One region of the Halomonas sp. DP1Y21-3 genome, then DNA from elsewhere that is predicted to be linked to it. Evidence: predicted binding sites of a transcription regulator. Region 1 holds the regulator's gene; each other region holds the start of a gene.

Region 1 (6,565 bases):
ACACGTTCGAGAAAGCGCTCGAACAGGAACGCCTCGTCGTTTTTCAGCGAGCGACTCAGGCAGTCGATGAACTCTCGGCGCGGATAGGTGAAGACCCGCGGCGCCTTGTAGGCATCCAGATCGATGGCGATCACCTCTCCGTCGACGACCAGGAAGTTCTCGGTGTGCAGGCCACGACAGTGGATACGGTCACGGTACAAGGCTTCGAGAATGTCCAGGTAGCGGTTCTGCAGTTCCGGAGAGTCGAGGACCAGCTTTTTAAGCGCGATGCCGTGCACGTTGGCGGTGACCAGGCGATAGCGCTCTGCCGACAGGATTTTCGGTGTGGCGATACCCAGTCGCTCCAGTCGGCCGGCGACATAGCGAAAATTGTGGCCGGGGTAGCGCCGGATGCCCAGGCGGTAGCGCCAGCGATCGCTGGTCTTGGGCGTGAAGGTCTTGATGAAGGCGTCCTGGTCCGGATCGTAGTGGACCTCGGTGTACTTGCCGGTCTGGATCAGTTGCATGGCGTCCTTGGCAGGCAGGGGGTGGCGGTCAAAACAAGGAGAGGGAAGACGTCAGGCGTCTTCGTCGAAGCGTGCGTCGAACAGTGCCTCCAGAGCGTCCAGCACCGCGTCCGCGTCCTTGCCTTCGGCCTCCAGGGTCAGTTCCGTTCCGCAGGGGGCGGCCAGCATCAGCAGCGACATGATGTTGGCGGCGTCACCCGAGCGGCTGCCATGGTGGACGGTGACGGTGGCGTCAAAGGGTTGGCAGCAGGTAACCAGGCGAGTCGCGGCGCGTGCATGCAGGCCGCGACGATTGGTCAGGGTCAGGGTGCGTCGGGCCACGCCTAGAGTCCTCCGCTGTCCAGTCGGCGTTGCTGGCCGAGTTCGCGGTGGCGTAGACGGACGCGGGGATGCTGGTCGGCCAGGGCCGAGGCGATTCCCTCGGCCAGGTAGACCGAACGATGCTGTCCTCCGGTGCAGCCCACCGCCACGGTGAGGTAGCTGCGCTGGCTTTGCTGATAGCGCGGTAGCCAGGTGCGCACCCAGCCGAGGATGTCGCGCTTCATGTCGGCGACGTCCTGATAGCGTTCGAGGAAGTCGATGACGCTGGGATCGCAGCCATTGGCATCACGCAGCGATGGTTCCCAGTAGGGGTTGGGCAGACAGCGGGCATCGAACACGATGTCTGCATCCGGCGGCACGCCACGCTTGAAGCCGAAGGACTCCACGGTCAGGCTCAACTGGCCGCTGCGGTGGTCGGCGACCTGTTCGGCGATGCGCGAACGCAGTTCGTGCACCGACAGGCGAGAGCTGTCGATGACCAGATCGGCCAGGTCTCGAATACCCGAAAGGGCCTTCTGCTCGGACTCGATGGCTTCCGCCAGGGTCATGTCGCTATCACGGGTCAGGGGGTGACGGCGCCGCGTGTGGGAATAGCGCTCGAGCAGAATTCGCGCATCACTGGTCAGGTAGACCACCTGGCAGTCGATCGGACTCTGCTTGAGGGACGCCAGCTGGGCGGGGAAGCGTTCCAACGCCTCAGGCAGGTTGCGGGCGTCGACGCTGACGGCGATACGGCGGGAATGACCGTTTTCCAGCTCGTCCACCAGGGCGCCCAGCAAGGTCGCGGGAAGGTTGTCGATGGCGTAGAACCCCAGGTCCTCCAGGGCCTGAAGGGCCACGGACTTTCCCGAGCCGGAGCGACCACTGATGATCACGAGCTGCATGTCCTGTCTCCTTGGGCAGGCGTCCATTGCTGATGGCCTAGGCAAGGCCGCGATCAGGAGGGAGTGTCGTCCCCCGGCGCCTGTTGGCGGATGGCTTCCTGCAGGCGCTCGTGAAGCTCGCGCTGGGAGCTGGCGTGGCGCAGACGGTGACGTGTGTCGGCGTCGTTCATGACGCCGGCGACCTGGCCGAGCAGGGCGAGATGGGCGTCGTCGGCCTCTTCCGGTACCAGCAGCACGAACACCAGATCGACGGGCTCACCATCGATGGCATCGAAGTCGACAGGTTCCGCGAGTTTGAGGAAGCCGGAGATGGGCGCCTTGCAGTGGGGGTTGCGGGCATGGGGAATGGCGACGCCATTGCCGATGCCGGTACTGCCCAGGCGCTCACGTCCGATCAGCCGACTGAAGACCTCCTGGCTGTCCAGGCTCGGGGTGTTCTGCGCAATGAAGGTGCTGAAAAACTCCAGCACCCTCTTCTTGCTGCCTCCCGGGACATCGAACAATGTGCGCTCGGGAGGGAGAATGGCTTCCAATGTCATGAGAGTCAGCGAATTCCGGCGCCTTGGGCGCGGGCTTGGGATTTTTCCTTGTGCTTGACCAACTGGCGGTCCAGCTTGTCGGCAAGGGCGTCGATAGCGGCATACATGTCGCCGTCCTGCGCTTCGGCATGCAGGTCGGCACCGGCGGCGTGAAGGGTGCAGGCGGCCAGCTGGCGTTCCTTTTCCACCGAGAGGGTCACCTGGACGTTGGTGATGTTGTCGTAGTGGCGCTCCACACGGGTGAGCTTCTCTTGTACGTAGTCACGCAGGGGATCGGTCAATTCGACGTGGTGGCCGGTGATGTTGACTTGCATGACAGGCTCCTTGCTCTTTCGGGTGGTGGCTTGATTGTAACCCTTTTTCCGATCCTGCAAACCCCCTCGACGCTACGCAGAAAGACGCAGATGTCATGCGAAATTTCAAGTGCTTGCGCTTTCCCGATAACTAGGCTAGCGACGCCGCAGCGCAAGGCCTCAGCGCAGTCGCTTGCGCTCGCTGGAAGACGGAATATTCATGGCTTCCCGGTACTTTGCCACGGTGCGTCTGGCGACATTGACGCCGTCTTCCGCCAGCAATTCCACCAGTTTGCTGTCCGACAGAGGTTTGCGGGCAGGTTCCTTTTGAATCAACGATTTGATCATGGCGCGGATGGCGGTACTGGAATGGGCGTCGCCATCCTGGCCGACCTGGCTCGAGAAAAAATACTTCAACTCGAACACGCCGCGAGGCGTGTGCACGAACTTCTGGGTGGTCACGCGGGAGATGGTGGACTCGTGCATCTCCACCTTGTCTGCGATATCGGCCAGCACCAACGGTTTCATGGCCGCTTCTCCCTGCTCGAGGAAGTCGATCTGACGCACCATGATTTCCCGGCCGACCTTCAGCAAGGTGTCGTTGCGGCTGGACAGACTCTTGATCAGCCAGCGCGCCTCCTGCAGGTGGTCCTTGAGGAACTGGTTGTCCTGGCTCTTGTCCGCGCGCCGAATCAGCGCAGCATAGTCGGGCTGGATGCGCAGTCGGGGCATTGCATCCGGATTGAGTTCAACACGCCAGCCCTCTTCGGTGTGGCGTACCACCAGGTCGGGTATGACGTAGTCGTTATCGCTGTCACCGAACTGGCTGCCGGGACGTGGGTCGAGGCTCCGGATCAGCTCGATGACGCTGTCGAGTTGGTCGTCATCGAGTCCTAGCCGGCGCTTCAGCAGACGTCGGTCGCCGCTGGCCAGTGCCTCGAGAAACTGTCTTACCAGTCGTCCGGCCTGGGGCAGCAGGACGGTATCGCGAGGCAGACTATCCAGTTGCAGCATCAAACACTCGCGCAGGTCGCGGGCGAACACTCCGGTCGGTTCGAACTGTTGCAGCCGAACCAGCACCGCCTCCACCTCGGCGAGGGGAGGGGGGCGACGACCGTCTTGCTCGAGCCCCTGGGCGATGTCATCCAGTGTCTGCTCGAGATAGCCGTCGGCGTTGACCGCGTCGAGCAGGCTCTCGGCGATCAGGCGCTCCTGGTCGTTGACGTCGAGCATCGCCAGTTGCCAGCTCAGGTGGCTGTGCAGTGACTGGGAGCTTGCCTGGCGCTCGAAATCCGGCGCCTCGCCACTGCCGGCGGGGGTGGTGCCCAGGTCCTGGTAGGTGTCGGACCAGTCGCTGTCCACACTGAGTTCCGAGGGAATCTGATCCGCCCAGTCATCTTCCACGGCTTCCCTGGTCTGCTGTTCGCCGAACTCGTCCTCGAGTTCGAGCATGGGGTTGGCCTCCAGCGCCTGCTGGACCTCCTGGCGCAGGTCCAGAGTCGAAAGCTGCAGCAGGCCGATCGCCTGTTGCAGTTGCGGGGTCATGGTCAGCTGGGTACCGATGCGCAGCTGCAGTGACGCCTTGAGGGCCATGGGTCGGGATCCACCAGTGTTGTCGAAAGGCTTTACCCTAACGACGAGTCATCAGACATGCAAGCATCTTGCCAAGTTGGTGTTTTTTGACCTGTGGGAGGGAGTGGAAAGGTCGATGTGGAACAACTTGGTAGGGGGGGAGGTGCTTCTTTCGAGGGAGGCCCTGTGTGCAAGGTGAGGCCGACCCTTTCGGGGCCGGCGGTTGGATGCTGATGCTGGTAAGTGTTGCGGCCGCTTGATGCGACTGCGACTGTCGGGCGGCCCTGCGGTCTAGAGGCGGAAGTTCTCGCCCAGGTAGACCTCCTTGACGCGCTGGTTGGCGAGGATGGACTCGGCGCTGCCCTCGGCGATGATCTGGCCGTCGCCGACGATGTAGGCACGATCGCAGATATCGAGGGTCTCGCGCACGTTGTGATCGGTGATCAGGACGCCGATATCGCGGGCCTTGAGTTGACGAATGATGGACTTGATCTCGCCCACCGAGATCGGGTCGACCCCGGCGAAGGGTTCATCGAGCAGGATAAAGGCCGGCTCGGTGGCCAGGGCGCGAGCGATCTCGACTCGGCGCCGCTCCCCGCCGGACAGGCTCATGCCGGGGTTGTCGCGAATATGGCTGACGTGGAAGTCCTCGAGGAGTTGCTCGAGACGTGCTTCTCGGCCCTCGCGGTCGAGGTCCTTGCGGGTCTCGAGGATCGCCATGATGTTGTCGGCCACCGACAGCTTGCGAAAGATCGAAGCCTCCTGAGGCAGGTAGCCGATACCGGCCAGCGCGCGCTGGTGCATGGCCGCGCGGCTCAGGTCCCGATCATCGATGCTGATGCTGCCGGCGTCGGCTCTGACCAGGCCGACGATCATGTAGAAGGAGGTGGTCTTGCCGGCCCCGTTGGGGCCCAGCAGACCGACGATGCTGCCCTGCTCGATCGACAGGCTGATGTCCTGGACGACGCGACGCTTCTTGTAGCTCTTGGCCAGATGGCGAGCGTGGAGAGTCTTCATCAGTTTCCTTGGCTTTCCGGCTCGAGGGTCATGCGAATGCGCTGCTCGCCCTGGACGCCCTGGGCGCTGGAGCGGGCCTGGACCACGCGGCGATCGAGGAAGTACTCCAGATAGGCACCGTCGAAGGTGTCATTGGCCTTGTGCAGCTCAGCCTGGTCGATCAGCTCCATGCGGCGTTCGGCCACGTGGTAGATCACCTTGCGGCCCCAGCCCTTGACCACCGGTTCTTCCGGGGATGGCTTCTGCTCGAGGTAGGCACGTGAGCCGGTCGCGGTCGCCAGTGACAGTTGTCCCTGGTCGTTGCGCTGGATCTCGACGCGTTCGCCGGTGAGGATCATGCTGCCTTGCACAATGCGCACGTCGCCGGTATAGACCGCGGTACCGGCGCGATCATCGAGATCCAGCTGGTCGGCCTCCACCTGAATCGGTGCGCTGCGATCACTCTCCAGCGCCAGGACACTGCTGCCGGTGGCGCCGGCGGCCAGGCCAAGGGCCAGGGCAAGCAGGAGGGCGGGACTTGGACGCATCATGGAAGGGGCTCCTTATTGAGGCTCTGGCGGATGATGACCGGTGACATTGTCGGTCAGGCGAGCGGTATTGTCATGGATCCAGGCGTCGAAGCGCTCCCCTTGCATCTGTTGAGGGGGTTGGCGTAGGACGGCTGGCGTTTCGCTCCAGACATGGCCACTGTCGCTGTCGTAGACCAATACCTCGGTATCAAGCTGCCAACGCTCCGCGGGGGCCTCGAGATGGGCGTCGCCCGACAGGGTCAGGGGGTTGCCGTCCGGACCCAGTTCACCGTTGTCGGCGTCGGCGATCCACTCTCGGCCGCTGTCGTCGATCAGCGCAAGGTCCGGCTGGTCCACCCGGGTGATGTCGTCGAGCGGTGTGTGCACAAGGCGTGGCGTATCGATGCGCTGGTGGGGGGTGCCCTGGGCATCGAAGCGGGTCAGGCGGGCATCCACCAGGTAGTAGTCGGGCTCGCCGGCCTTGTCATTGGGTACCAGGTCGGGGACGTTGCTCTCGCGGGGGTCGAGCAACGTCAGGCCGCCACCGAGTACCAGCAGCAGGATGACCAGCCAGAAGCGAAAGCCTGGACGCAGTGCGCTCAGTTTCATGTCAGCGGTCCGTTGCTCAGGTAGCTGTCGATGATATCGTCGAGGCGGCCCTGGGCCATCAGCAGGGTGTCGGTGATCTCGCGCACCGCGCCATGTCCGCCGGCAACCTGGGTGACCCAGTCGGCGTGCTGACGAAGATAGCAGGGGGCGCCTGGCACGGTGATGCCGACCGCACTGCGATGGATGCAGGGAAGGTCGGGCAGGTCATCGCCGCAGTAGGCGACCTGGTCGAGGGTCAGGCCAAGCGAATCGCACAGCGATTCAAGGGCGGGCAGCTTGCGCTCGACCCCTTGCTGTACGTGCTCGATGCCGAGT
Region 2 (6,565 bases), on a different contig from region 1:
TGCTCGGGATCTCGCTGCCAGTAGCGGCGGGTCAGGCGCACCAGCAGTATCAGGGTGAGGGCTGCATACAATGCCGCCATTGCGTCGTCGGCGACGATGCCGAGTCCCCCGCCAATACCTTCGATCTCGCGTACCGGAGACAGCTTGGAGATATCGAACAGGCGAAACAGTAGATAGCCCAGCGGCAGGATGATGCGTCGTCGGTAGCGCGAGAAGGCCAGCACCGCGATGGGCAGGGCCACCCATTCGTCGAGCACGATCTGGGGCAGGTCGCCGCCGCCCAGCCACAGCGAAGCGAAGTGGCAGACGGGAACGGCCAGCACGAGGAGCGTCAGGGTAACGGCCAGGCGCGTGCCGAGCGGCAGCCGGAACAGCCACCAGGCGACCGGTAGTCCGATCAGGGAGCCGACCGTCCCCGGCGCCCAGGGGGAATAGCCCAGGCCGAAGCCGGTGGCAATCCAGATCAACAGGTCCTGCATGGAATCTCTCCTGAGAAGACGGTGGGCAGGGCAGGGCAAGGCCGGGCAGAGCCTGCGCAATATAAAGGACAGCGAATCAGCCGGCTATCGGCGCTGCCGGGTGATCGCCAGGGCTGGCGGAGGTCGGTCCGGTGGCCGCGACTTCCCCGGCGGGAACAACGTCCACTTCCACCTCGAGGCGCTGGCGCCCACCACCGGTCACCACGCCCTTGAGCGGCGCCACGTCCTCGTAGTCGCGGCCCCAGCCAAGCAACAGGTGTCGTTCGCCGGCGCGCACACCGTTGGTGGGGTCGAAGTCGAGCCAACCCCAGCCGGGTATCAGCACGGAGAACCAGGCGTGGGAGGCGTCGGCGCCCATCAGTCGAGGCTGTCCTGGAGGCGGTAGCGTCTCGAGGTAGCCGCTGACGTAGCGCGCGGCCAGACCCACCGAGCGCAGGGTGGCGATGGCCAGGTGGGCGAAGTCCTGACATACCCCACGGCGATGCTGGAGCACCTGGGACGGTGTCGTCTCCATGTCGCTGAACTCGCTGTCGTAGCGGAATTCCTCATAGATGCGACGGTTCAAGCGCTCCACGCAGTCCACCAGATCGCCACCAGCGGGAAAACAGTCTTCGGCCCAGGCGGCGAGCAGCGGGCGGCGCTCGATATAGGCGGAGTTTTCAAGAAACGGCTGTGCTTCGCGGAAACCTGGCTGGTGGCGGTCTGCCAACCGCTCTCGACACCGCTCCCAGCCCATGATGGCCTGCGGCGGTGTGGCGCGAGGCGAGGTCATGACCTGCGCCTCCAGCGTGACCTCGAGCTGGGTATGGGGGGTGTCGACCGCGAACAGCGCGATATGGTTGCCGAAGGCGTCCTGTCGGCTCTGGCGTAGCGACTCGCCCGGCGAGATCGACAAATGCGCCCAGGCAACCTGCTGGTAGGCCATCTCACGGGGCATCAGGCAGGCCTCGTTCTCGCTGAGTGTCACGATCTCGCTGTAGTGGTAGCGCGTGGTGTGGCGAAGTCGATAGATCATCTGCCGGATCCCGCCGTGACACCCCTGCCAAGGCTGGCCACACGGCACCGCCTGGCGCCGCTGTCTTGAGCAGGGCAGGACAGCGGTGCGCACGAGCCAGGGAGGGCGGAACGAGAAGAGGCAGGCATGGGAAGCGAGGAGGCTCCTGGGTGTAGGCGAATGTTGCAGAAGGTGACGATATCCCCCCCGAACCGTGGCGACAAGATGTACCCGACTCCTGCTGATTGCTCAAGCTCGAAAGGTGGGCGTCGTCAGCAACAGGGGGTTTCGACCGGCGTCGCAAGGGCTGATGATAGCTGCCGCTCACGCTCGTCAGGTGCCGCCCGGATTGCACCAGATCGGTGCTCGCTGCCCCTTCTTGCTGGCTCGTGGCGCACTTTCGGCAGGAGCAAGTGGTCGCTTTTTGTCCAAACTGCTCAATTGCGCCCGTCGGTCCGGCGAGAAGGCGCGGCGCTGTGTCCTATTCTCGGCGGCCTGGTACAGAGCTTGCTATACAGCAAGGAGGGACCCGGTACGGTCGAAGGCGGGGGTGCCATCGTCGTTGTCGGGTCGCCGGATGCCGAAAACAATCGAGGGTGTGCCGATGAGCCATGTGGATTGGCAGCAGTACGACTGCGCAGGGTTCTATGACGAACTGGTGGCGACGCCCGGGATGCCGCGGGAGGCGGCCAAGATGCTGTGTAACGTGCTCGCGGGCTTTGCTCCTGACGAGCTGGAAGAGCGCAAAAACGCAGCAGAGATCGCCATTCGCACCATGGGGATCACCTTCACGGTGTATTCCGAGGGCAGCATGATCGACCGCGCCTGGCCTTTCGACATCGTGCCTCGCATCATCCCCGCCGACGAGTGGCGACGCACCGAGGCAGGCCTCAAGCAGCGGGTCGAGGCGCTCAACCTGTTCATCGACGACCTGTACCACGACCAGAAGGTCGTCAAGGATGGCGTGCTGCCGGCGGCGGTGCTCGAGCAATCCGTCAACTTTCGCCCCCAGTGTGTAGGGATCGATCCGCCCCACGGGGTCTGGGCGCATATCTGCGGCTCCGATCTGGTGCGTGGTGGCGACGGCACCGTCTACGTGCTGGAGGACAACCTGCGGATACCGTCCGGGGTGTCCTACATGCTCGAGAATCGCAACGTGACCAAGCGCGTGCTGCCGGAGCTGTTCGCCTCGGGCAAGATTCATCCGGTCGACGACTATGTGCCCCAGCTTTACGACATGCTGGCGGGCATGTCGCCACGCCATTGGGACGATCCCCAGGTGGTGGTGCTGACCCCGGGTATCTACAACTCGGCCTACTACGAGCACGCCTACCTGGCCCAGCAGATGGGCGTGCAGCTGGTCGAGGGGCCGGATCTGCTGGTCGATGACGACGACGTGGTCTACATGCGCACCGTCCAGGGGCTGACCCGTGTGGACGTGATCTACCGCCGCGTCGACGACGCCTTCCTCGACCCGGAGGCGTTTCGCAAGGACTCGGTACTGGGCGTACCCGGATTGATGCGGGCCTGGCGCAGCGGCAAGGTGGCGCTGGCCAACGCCCCGGGGGCCGGTGTCGCCGATGACAAGGTGGTCTACGCCTTCGTGCCGAAACTGATCAAGTACTACCTGGATCAGGAGGCGCTGCTGCCCAATGTGCCGAGCTACCTGTGCATGCTCGAGGAAGACCGCCGCTATGTGCTGGAGCACCTGCATGAACTGGTGGTAAAGCCCGCCAACGAGTCCGGCGGCTACGGCATGTTGATGGGGCCTCAGGCCTCCCAGGCCGAGCGTGATGCCTTCGCCAGGCTGATCCAGGAGAACCCACGCAACTACATGGCTCAGCCCATGCTGAACCTGTCCACCACCCCCACGCTGTTCGATGGCCGGCCCGAGCCGCGCCACGTCGATTTACGCCCCTTCATCCTGTCGGGCCAGGACGGTGCCTACGTTACCACCGGTGGCTTGACCCGTGTGGCCCTGGTCAAGGGCTCGCTGGTGGTCAACTCGTCCCAAGGGGGCGGCAGCAAGGACACCTGGATCGTCGAGACGGGGGAGGACTGAGACCATGCTGATGCTTTCCAGAGTCGCCGAAAACCTGTACTGGATGGCCCGCTACATCGAGCGTGCCGAAGATACCGCCCGGCTGATCAACGTCTCCAGTCACCTGATGCTCGACATGCCCTACCGCCAACCGCTGGGATGGGCGGCGATGGTCGATATCACCGGGGGCGCCGAGGTGTTCGAGACCCTCTACGACGAGCCCAACGATCGCAACGTGGTGCAGTTCCTGTGTGCCGACCGACGCTACTCCGGCTCGATCCTGTCCGCCCTTGCCCAGGCCCGCGAGAATCTGCGCACCACGCGGGACGTGGTACCGCGGGAGGTATGGGAAGAAATCAACCAGCTCTACATGACCGCCAGTGCCCATGCCGATGCGGGCCTCGGCCCGGGACGCCGAGAGCGCTTTCTGAAGCTGGTGATTCGTGGCTGTCAGACGTTGATCGGGTTGATCGAGGGCACCCTCAGCTACGGTGGATCACGGACCTTCATGATGCTCGGGCGCCAGCTCGAACGGGCCGACATGATCACCCGCATCATCGATGTGCGCTCGGCCAACCTGCTGCAGCGTGATAGCGACGAGATTCGTCCGTTCGAGCACCTGCAGTGGATGAGCGTGCTCAAGTCGTTGACGGCCTACCAGATGTATCGACAGCACGTGCGCTGCCGGGTCAGGGCCACCGACGTGCTGCGTTTCCTGGTGCAGGACTCCCTGTTCCCGCGTTCGGTGTCGCGCAGTCTCAAGGACAGTATTCGCGCGCTGCGCTCGCTGCCACGACATGAGCGCGCCCTGGCCACGGCGACGCTGGTGCTGGCCGATGTGGCCGAGGCCGACGTCCGTGCCCTGGTGCGCTCCCCCGAGGCCCTGCACGACTTTATCGACGTGCTGCAACAGGGCTTTGCCGAGCTGCATACGGCGATCGCCCGCACCTACTTCCCGACCCTCGATGACCTGGGCGATGGCGAGCTACTGGCGGCCAGCGACCAGGCGTGAAGCCAGGCGGGCCAGGTATCCCATGGCCCGCCTGCCCTGAGCCACTGCTGAATCTAGCCAAGGTGGATCTTGCCAGGCCGGATCTAGCCAAGCCGGACCTTGCCAAGCATTGCGGCCCCTCCTGGAAAGGGAGGGGCGCATGGTGGTGCTAGGTGGGCACCGGGCGGTTCACTGCTGTCGTCGCGCTGCCAGCACCATGTCGTGGATATAGCAAAGCTTGCAGGCGATGGTCGGGGTGATCACCTCGGGCACCAGGTCGAGCAGCCCCATCTCGCGATTCATCTCGTTGAAGCCGAGACTCAGGCGGCGAAAGGTGGTCAACATCGCTTCGAGGTCCTCGTCGAAGCCGGTGGGGGTGATGCCGAAGTGTCCGGCGGTATCGAGGATGGCGACCATGTCCAGGTAGAAGCCGAAGGTTTCGGCGAAGTCCTCCCAGGGGTGCATGGTGGCGTAGGCCGACACGAAGCGGCCGCGCCAGTCATTCGGTGGTCCCTGCTGATAGTGGCGATCGAGGGCTTCGCTGTAGCTGGGGTTGTTGTGGTCACCGAATACCTCGATGTAGGCAGGCTCGTCCCGATTCTTGATCAACAACTCCCAGTAATAGTGTCCGATCTCGTGGCGGAAGTGGCCGATCAGGGTGCGGTGGGCCTCATTGAAGTCGTTACGCAGGCGCTCGCGCTCGACGTCGTCGGCTTCCTTGACGTTGATGGTGATGAGTCCGCCGGCGTGACCGGTGAACACCGGCATGCCCTCGTCGCTGGAGTGCCAGTCGCCTTCCGCCGCCACTTCGTCGGCGAGGAAGGCGAAGGCCAGCGGCGGGTTGGCGCGGCGGCCATCTACCTCGTGGGGCAGCCCCAGCAGGTCGAGGGTGTAGAAAAGCCGGCGCTTGGCACTCTCGAGCTTGGCCCAGCGTTCACGATGACCGGGCACCGACAGGTCGGGGATGGCCTGGTTGTGGCGACAGCAGTCACACAGCGTCATGCCACGGTCGGCCTCCTCGCTGGTGATCATGCGGTTGCAGACCCCTTCCACGGAATAGTTGTGGCACTTGACCAGTAGCGTAGCGCAGGTGTCGTCGACGCAACGGTAGCGACCATCGGGCTGGAGATCGACCGTCACCAGGGCATGGCAACCCGGGCACCAGCCAAGTTCGGAGTGGCATACCAGGCAGAGGGTATTGTCGAAGAACAGGCGGTTGTCACAGCGTTGGCAGGGGTAGTGGCGCATTCGCATGCCCTCGGGCGTGGCCAGTCAGGTGTCGTCGCCAGTATAGCCAGGCTACCGGGCGGGCGGCGGGTCGGTCTCGTCTGGAGTGTGCTGAGGCGATTCGGTGGCGTGGGCCGTGGGCGCTGGCGCCGGCGACTGCGCCAGCGCCTGGGCGAGAAATTCCCGCTGGTCGTCGGCGAAGGCCGCCCGCCAGTCACCCTCGTAGATCTCGAAGTGGCCGGTGTCGTAGGTCTTGAGAGTGGCCCGTGATCCCAGTGCTTCGGCCAGCCGGTAGCCGGGGGCGATCGGCGCGACGCTGTCACGCAGGCAAAGTTGCAGCAGCACCGGACAGTGAACCTGGCGGGCCCGGGTGACCGGACGGTAGAGCCCAAGCCCCAGCAGGGCGCGTGGTGCAATGCGATTGTCGAAGTCGTCATCGACAAACGACAGGATCCCCGTCAGGGCGTCCGGGGCGGAGAGCGCGGCCAGGGTCCCCGGCTCGCCGGCCAGTGGCAGGTACCAAGGAGCCCGGCCGAGGCAGCCCCTGGCAAGGTCGGCGAGCCCCACCCCGGTCATGCGCAGGAAAGTGCCAAGCCCTGCGTCCTTGAGCTTGAGCAGCGACGAGGCCCGGCCGTCGAGCATCGGGTTCATGGCGATGACCGCGGCGACATCGTCGCGACGAGCCGCCAGAGTGATGACATGGGCCGACGAGAATGACGTACCCCAAAGCACCAGCGGGAGGGCCGGTGCCCGGCTCCGGGCATAGTCGATGGCGGCCGTGTAGTCCTGTTGCTGGCGCTTGATGCCGAGCAGCTGGCGAGGCTCGCCGTCGG
Region 3 (6,565 bases), on a different contig from region 1:
GCACCCCCATGATCAGCGTTACCAGCAGCACCGCCAGGTAGGACGACTGGCGCACCAGCTCAGGGTCACCCTGGAGCACGCCCAGATGGCTGCCCAGGTTGGCACCGGCGAGGATCGCCAGCACCGGCACGAAGATCAGGTTGCGCCAGCGCTTTGCCCGGATCACCATCACCGCCATCACGGCGCAGACGATCAGCAGAAAGCCGACGTCCAGGGCCATCACCAGCGCCTGTGGCAAGACGGGAAAGGCCAGCCCCAGCCTGGCCGCCAGCCACAGTGCGACGAGCCCCAGCAGCGGGGCGCCATGCAGCCCCCTGAGGCCGGTCCAGGTCTGCACCGCGGTCAGCAAGAACCCCGACACCACCGCCCCCACCACCCCGAACAGCATCTCGTGCTGGTGCCACCACAGCATGCCCGCCCGGGGCGACAGCACGAAGATGCCGTGCCAGAAAGCGAGCCACACCAGCAGGGCCACCACGCTGAAGGCCGCCGCCAGCAGGAAGAAGGGACGAAAGGCGAGGCGCGCAAGAGGCAGACGAGCGGCGACGGATGACATGGCGAGTACCTGAGTAATTCACTTGGTCTTGTGAAGTCTGGCCCGCTTTGGACAACATCACCATGATGCACATCAAAGGCACTGCCGATGCCGCAAACCTGACTCACCCTGGCAAGCCCTGCATCCCCCAACCCAGCCCCAACCCCGCGACAGCCTCGCACGCCCTTGGCGATGACCAGGACAGAATCAGGCCTTTAGCCCCAGCCGCCGCGCCAGGCGATGCAGATTGCCGGGGTCCAGCCCCAGCCGGCGAGCCGCCCCAGCCCAGTTGCCTTCAGTGTCCAGAGCCTGCCGGATGCGCTCGCGCTGAAAGGCCTCGGTGGCCTCCCGCAGCGAGGGCTCTCGATCCAGCGCCTCGCCCGCTGGCCGATCGGCCGGCGACACGGCGCTTCGGGACGTGTCGCCTTGCGCAGCGGGCGCGCCAGTGACCCGGGCTGTCGCTGGCGCCAGCCCCAGGTGCTCGACCTCGATGCGTACGCTACGGCGGCGAGCATCGGGCGTCCCGAGCACGTCCACCGAGGCCAATGCCAGCAGCGAGGCACGTGCCAGTAGTGACTCCAGCTCACGTACGTTGCCGGGCCAGTGCCAGGCCGCCAGCGACACCCGCGCGGCCTCGCTCAGGCGCAGGTTGCCGACGCCGAGACGCACCCGGTTCTGCTCCAGGAAGTGTCCGACCAGCAGCGCCAGGTCCTCGGGACGCTGGCGCAGCGGGGGTACCTCCAGCGGAAAGGCGCTGAGCCGGTGATAGAGATCCTCGCGAAAGCGCCCCTGGGCGACCTCCAGGGCAAGATCCCGGTTGGTCACCGCGACCACCCGAACGTCGACATGCTGGAGCCGATCGCTGCCCAGCGGCTGGACCTCGCCTTCCTGCAGCACCCGCAACAGCTTCGGCTGCAGCTCCAGCGGCAGCTCGCCTACCTCGTCCAGCACCAGGGTGCCGCCGTCGGCCATCTGGAAGTGCCCGCGATGGTCGCTGGTTGCCCCGGAGAACGCGCCGCGCCGATGGCCGAACAGGGCGCTCTCGATCAGCGAGGCCGGCAGCGCGGCGCAGTTCACCACCACCAGTGGCCCATCGGCACGTCGCGAGCCGTGATGGAGGGCATGGGCGATGCGCTCCTTGCCGACGCCGGTCTCGCCCAGCACCAGCACGCTCATGTCGGTGGCGGCGACCAGTTCCACCGAGGCCATCAGCTTGCGCATGGCGCCACTGCGCCAGCCGGTCAGCCGACGCGGTAACTGGCCGTGGTCATCGCGCTGCAGGGCGAGCTGCAGGCGGGCGCCGTCCAGACGCCGGGACAGCCGCAGGCAGGTGCCCAGCAACTCGGCCGCCGCCAGCAGGCCCTGGTCATCCAGCTCGGCCAGCGCCCCCGGGGTCAGGGCGTCCAGGGTGACTATGCCGATCAGCTCATCGCCGTCGCGCAACGCCACCCCCAGGCAGTCATGGACAGGACTAAGACCGTCATCCAGCAGCCCGTCGTAGGGATCAGGAAGGGGCGAGTCCGCGGCAAAGCGGCAGACCCCCGGCGCCTCGGCGATGGCGGCGAGGCGAGGATGCTCGCCCAAGGCGAAGGTCCTGCCGGCCACGCCCTCGGGCAGGCCGATGGTAGCCACCGGCCTGAGGCCGGAGCCCTGCGCCACCAGCAGCGCGCTGGCATCCGCCGCGGTGGGGGCCACCAGTGATTCGAGCACGCCCTGCCAGGCCTCGGCGAGCTCGGGGCCCTGCTCATCGCCCAGGCGCTGCAGCAGGGCACGCAGGCGTCGTAGAAAGCTGACCACCTAGAATGTCCTTTTGACTATCAATAGTGTCAAAACGATAGCACTTGTAGTGTCAGATCGACATGCAACCTCGATCTCATTCGCAAGAGTTACCACTGTCCTGGGCGAATACCGGGACAGAATCGGGTCGCAAACGTGGCCGGGAACCGCGCCAGAAAAAAGGAGCCGGGTAGCGTGACCAGCGCTCTTGGCAAGCGCCCTGTGGATCCACACTGCCCGCTCATTACCCGCTCTGGGTCACCCGCACTGTGGCAAGTTGGCGCACCTCAAGCGAAGCGGCATATCGCTTGCTCCATACAGGGTACAGAAAGGCAACGAGCGATACGCCCGGACCCCGTGGAAGCACCGAAGGTGTCGAGGCATATCAACCGATGCTCTGTTCACAAGCCATAGAGCAAAGTAAGCCCAAACGAGCCAGGCCTCCGACGCGGTGAAGGTTTTTTGCCACAGTGGGAGCGCGCTGCGCCATATCCCTGACAGGAGACGCCATGACCACCGCTGCCCAAGACGCCATCATCGATGCCACCGCCCCTCTGGTCGCCGAACACCTCGACGCCATCACCGCCCGTTTCTATCCGCTGATGTTCGAGCGCTACCCGGAGGTCAAGGCGGTGTTCAACCAGGCCCATCAGGCCGACGGTGGCCAGCCGAAGGCGCTGGCGCGAGGGGTGCTGGCCTATGTCGGCCTGCGCCGCCAGCCCCAGGAGGTCATCGACTCGATGCAGACGGTGATCAGCAAGCACGTCTCGCTGGGTATCCAGCCCGAGCAGTACCCCATCGTCGGCGAATGCCTGATGGCCGCCATCGGCGAGGTGCTGGGCGAGGTGGTGACGCCGGAGATCGCCGACGCCTGGGCGGCCCTGTACAACGACCTGGCCGCGCTGTTGATCGCTGCCGAAGCCGAGCGCTACCAGGCCTTCGCCGAGCGCCCCGGCGGCTGGCGTGGTCTGCGCGAGTTCCGTGTCGCCCAGATCCAGCGCGAGTGCGAGGTGATTCGCTCCTTCACCCTGGAGCCGGTCGACGGCCAGCCGGTGGCCGACGCCGAGCCCGGCCAGTACATCGGCCTGCGTCTGGCGGTGGACGAGGCAATCGTGCATCGCCACTACAGCCTGTCCGGCAGCCCCAACGGCCGTAGCTATCGTATCTCGGTGAAACAGGAGCCGGGCGGTCTGGTCAGCAACTTCCTGCATCAGCAGATGCGCGTCGGCGACACCCTGGAACTGCTGCCCCCCGCCGGTGAGCTGACCCTGGACGATGGCGACGCGCCGGTGATGCTGATCAGCGGCGGCGTCGGCCAGACCCCGATGCTGCCGCTGGCACGCCAGGCCCTGGCCCAGGGACGCCGGGTCTGCTACATCCACGCGGCCCGGAACATCGACCACCACGCCTTCCGTGGTGAGGTCGACGCCCTTGCCCAGGAGTATCCGCAGCTGCTGACCCGGGTCTGCGCCTACGAGGAAGGCGACGGCGGCGACATCAAGGGCCGCCTCGAGCGTGAGCTGCTGGCCCGCCTGCTGCCCGGCGGCGACGCCCAGTGCTACTTCGTCGGCCCGCCGCCCTTCATGAGCGCCATCGACAGTCATCTGGCAGAACTGGGTATCCCCGAGCAGCGCCGTCACTACGAGCACTTCGGTCCCTCGCGTCCGCTTGAACCTACCAAGAGCGCCGCCTGACAAGCACGTCTGACCGTCGCGTTCCACTCAGCCCACCACGACAAGGCCGCGCCCGAGGGCGCGGCCTTGTCGTGTCTCCCAGCCATCACTCACCAACCTGAGTTTCAGGCGTGCTGTCGCGCCTCGGGCTTTCTCACCACCATGAAGTAGTAGAACACCCCGGTCAGCGCCAGAAAGAACAGGCTGTCAGGACTGGTGAGGAAGATCAGCGGGTTGCCGTCGGACAGCGACAGCGAGCGTCGGCAGTATTCCTCCAGGCTCGGGCCGAGCACGAAGCCGAGCAGCAGGCAGGCCACCGGATAGCCCTGACGCCGCAGCAGGAAGGCGAGCACCCCGAACACCAGCGCCAGTCCCATCTGGAAGATCGAGTAGGTAGCCACGTAGCAGCCGACCAGCGCGATCACCGCGATGCTGGCGTAGAGCACATCGCGGCGGATCGAGACGATGCGCACGAACCAGGGCCCCAGCACGTAGAGCGTCAGCGGCACCATCACCAGGGCCGCCACCAGCAGCGCCATGAACATCGGTGCCACCAGCGCAAGCTGGCTGTCGAGGAACTGTGGCCCGGGCTGCAGACCGTTGATCACCAGCACGCCCAGCACGATGGCGGTGGTGGGATCGCCGGGAATGCCGAACGACAGCATCGGCACGAAGGCGCCGCTGCACATGGCGTTGTTGGCGCCCTCCGCCGCCGCGATGCCCTCCACCGCCCCCTTGCCGTACTTCTCCGGGTGGCGTGAGCTGCGCATGGACTCGGCGTAGGCGACAAAGGCCGCCATGGAGCCTCCGGCGCCCGGCAGCACGCCGACGCTGTAGCCGATGATGGCGGTCTTGACGTAGCGATAGACGCCGATTTCACGCACCTCGCTCCAGGGCGGAATAAAGTCCCGACGGCGAATGACGCTGGCCTTGATGGCGTCGACCTCGACGGTGCGCGAGGCGCGGTTCTGCGACTGCACCAGCAGCTCACTGACGGCGAAGGCGCCGATGACCAGTGGCATGATGTCGATGCCCTGCATCAGCACGCCGGTGCCGAAGGTGAAGCGGGTGACCGGCTGCATCACATCGATACCGACGGTGGCCACCATCACCCCCAGGGTGGTGGCGACCAGGCCCTTGGAGATGGCCCCACGCTGGGAGATGACGATCACGATCAGGGCGAAGGCGATCAGCGAGAACTTGCCCGGCGTGCGAATCAGCAGCGCCGCCTCGGTGGCCAGCGGCGCCATCACCATCAGCATGATGGCGCCCAGGGCACCGCCGATCATCGACGCCAGGGCGGCGTGGCCAAGCGCCTTGGCGCCCTCGCCCCGCTGCTGCATGGGGTAGCCCTCGATGGCGGTCATCATCGAGGCCGGGGCACCGGGAATATTGATGGTGGTGGCGGTGATGCTGCCACTGCACATGCCGGCCATGAAGATGGCGGCGCAGGCGACCAGCGCCGCGGTGATGTCGAGGCTGTAGGTCAACGGCAACAGCAGGGCGATGGCCAGCATCGAGGTAAGCCCCGGCACGGCGCCAAAGAAGGTGCCGATCAGGTAGCCGCCGATCAGGTAGGGCAGGATGTCGGGCTGCATCAGCACGGCAAGGCCCTTGGAGAGTTCGATCAGATAGTCCATGGGTCAGATCCAGGGCGTCGGCAGGCGAACCTGGAACACCAGCTCGAAGAGCCCGTATCCCAGCAGGGTGATCACGCCGGCCACCAGCGCCTTGAACGCCAGCGCCTGCGGCGAGGGCCGCCCGGTGGCGAAGGCCAGCGTCATGCTGAAGGCGTAGAGGAAGGTGGCGATGAAGTAGCCAAGGTGGGCAAACAGGGCGATATAGACGGCGGTGAGCAGGGTGACCGCCACCGGCCCCCGCCACGCCGCCACCTTTGCATCGCCACGGTTGTCGCCGCCCTCGTCGCTTTCCCCGGCGCCGGCCTCATCACCTGCCTCGCCACTGGCCGCCTCGCGTCGATCGGCGAGGATCACGCCACCCAGCGCCAGCAGCATGACCACGGCGAGCGCCACCGGGAAGAAGGAGGCGGTCAGGGCCCCGTTGTTGATGGGCGGCGCGATCTTGAACGCCTCGAGCAGATAGATCAGGGTCAGGGCCAACAGGCAGACGACGACACCTGTCGGCCCCGTCAGCCAGGTCCCCAGGCGGGAGAGCGATTTCATCGGGAGTCCTCCGGAAAAGAGCCGCCACCGCGGTGGCGGCGCGGGCTTACTGGCCGATCAGGCCGGCTTCCTTCAGCTCGTCCATGCGCGCGAACAGCTCACCCTGGGTCTGTTCGGCCCAGTCCTCGACCTCATCGGTGCCCAGCCAGTTGGGGGTGACACCGACGTCGACCAGCCAGTTCTGGAATTCCTCGCTGTCGTAGGCCTGCTGATAGGCCGCCTCGAGGGCCGTCACGGCGTCGTCCGGCGTATTGGCAGGCGCCGCCAGGATCACGAAACTGCCCATCTGGATGTCGTAGCCCAGCTCGGTTGCCGGGGGCACGTCGGGGAAGCTCTCGCTCTGGACGTCGGTGAACTCCACCAGGCCACGGGCGTCACCCGCCGAGATCAGCGATTCG

The links. Region 1 encodes sigma-54, which starts transcription at its own class of promoters, with help from an activator protein. Its sites were predicted from a motif close to TGGCACNNNNNTTGCTNT; they were not measured.
Region 2: KUV74_RS05125 (circularly permuted type 2 ATP-grasp protein) is a predicted target of sigma-54. The motif match lies at 1,970-1,987, and genes of this name have one in related genera.
Region 3: hmpA (NO-inducible flavohemoprotein) is a predicted target of sigma-54. The motif match lies at 2,609-2,626, and genes of this name have one in related genera.

The regions. Positions count from the first base shown of each region.
Region 1 is NZ_JAHVJM010000006.1:144,232-150,796, forward strand. It holds gene KUV74_RS17205 (hypothetical protein) at 1-506, opposite strand, end outside; gene KUV74_RS17210 (HPr family phosphocarrier protein) at 558-827, opposite strand; gene rapZ (RNase adapter RapZ) at 830-1,711, opposite strand; gene ptsN (PTS IIA-like nitrogen regulatory protein PtsN) at 1,765-2,250, opposite strand; gene hpf (ribosome hibernation-promoting factor, HPF/YfiA family) at 2,256-2,564, opposite strand; gene KUV74_RS17230 (RNA polymerase factor sigma-54) at 2,724-4,136, opposite strand; gene lptB (LPS export ABC transporter ATP-binding protein) at 4,407-5,132, opposite strand; gene lptA (lipopolysaccharide transport periplasmic protein LptA) at 5,132-5,662, opposite strand; gene lptC (LPS export ABC transporter periplasmic protein LptC) at 5,675-6,250, opposite strand; gene KUV74_RS17250 (KdsC family phosphatase) at 6,247-6,565, opposite strand, start outside.
Region 2 is NZ_JAHVJM010000001.1:1,169,304-1,175,868, reverse strand. It holds gene KUV74_RS05135 (phosphatidylglycerophosphatase A) at 1-479, opposite strand, end outside; gene KUV74_RS05130 (transglutaminase family protein) at 556-1,494, opposite strand; gene KUV74_RS05125 (circularly permuted type 2 ATP-grasp protein) at 2,078-3,535, shown strand; gene KUV74_RS05120 (alpha-E domain-containing protein) at 3,540-4,526, shown strand; gene KUV74_RS05115 (putative zinc-binding metallopeptidase) at 4,695-5,753, opposite strand; gene KUV74_RS05110 (alpha/beta hydrolase) at 5,805-6,565, opposite strand, start outside.
Region 3 is NZ_JAHVJM010000003.1:634,445-641,009, reverse strand. It holds gene KUV74_RS11495 (NnrS family protein) at 1-556, opposite strand, end outside; gene norR (nitric oxide reductase transcriptional regulator NorR) at 743-2,332, opposite strand; gene hmpA (NO-inducible flavohemoprotein) at 2,821-4,005, shown strand; gene KUV74_RS11480 (tripartite tricarboxylate transporter permease) at 4,110-5,624, opposite strand; gene KUV74_RS11475 (tripartite tricarboxylate transporter TctB family protein) at 5,628-6,167, opposite strand; gene KUV74_RS11470 (Bug family tripartite tricarboxylate transporter substrate binding protein) at 6,214-6,565, opposite strand, start outside.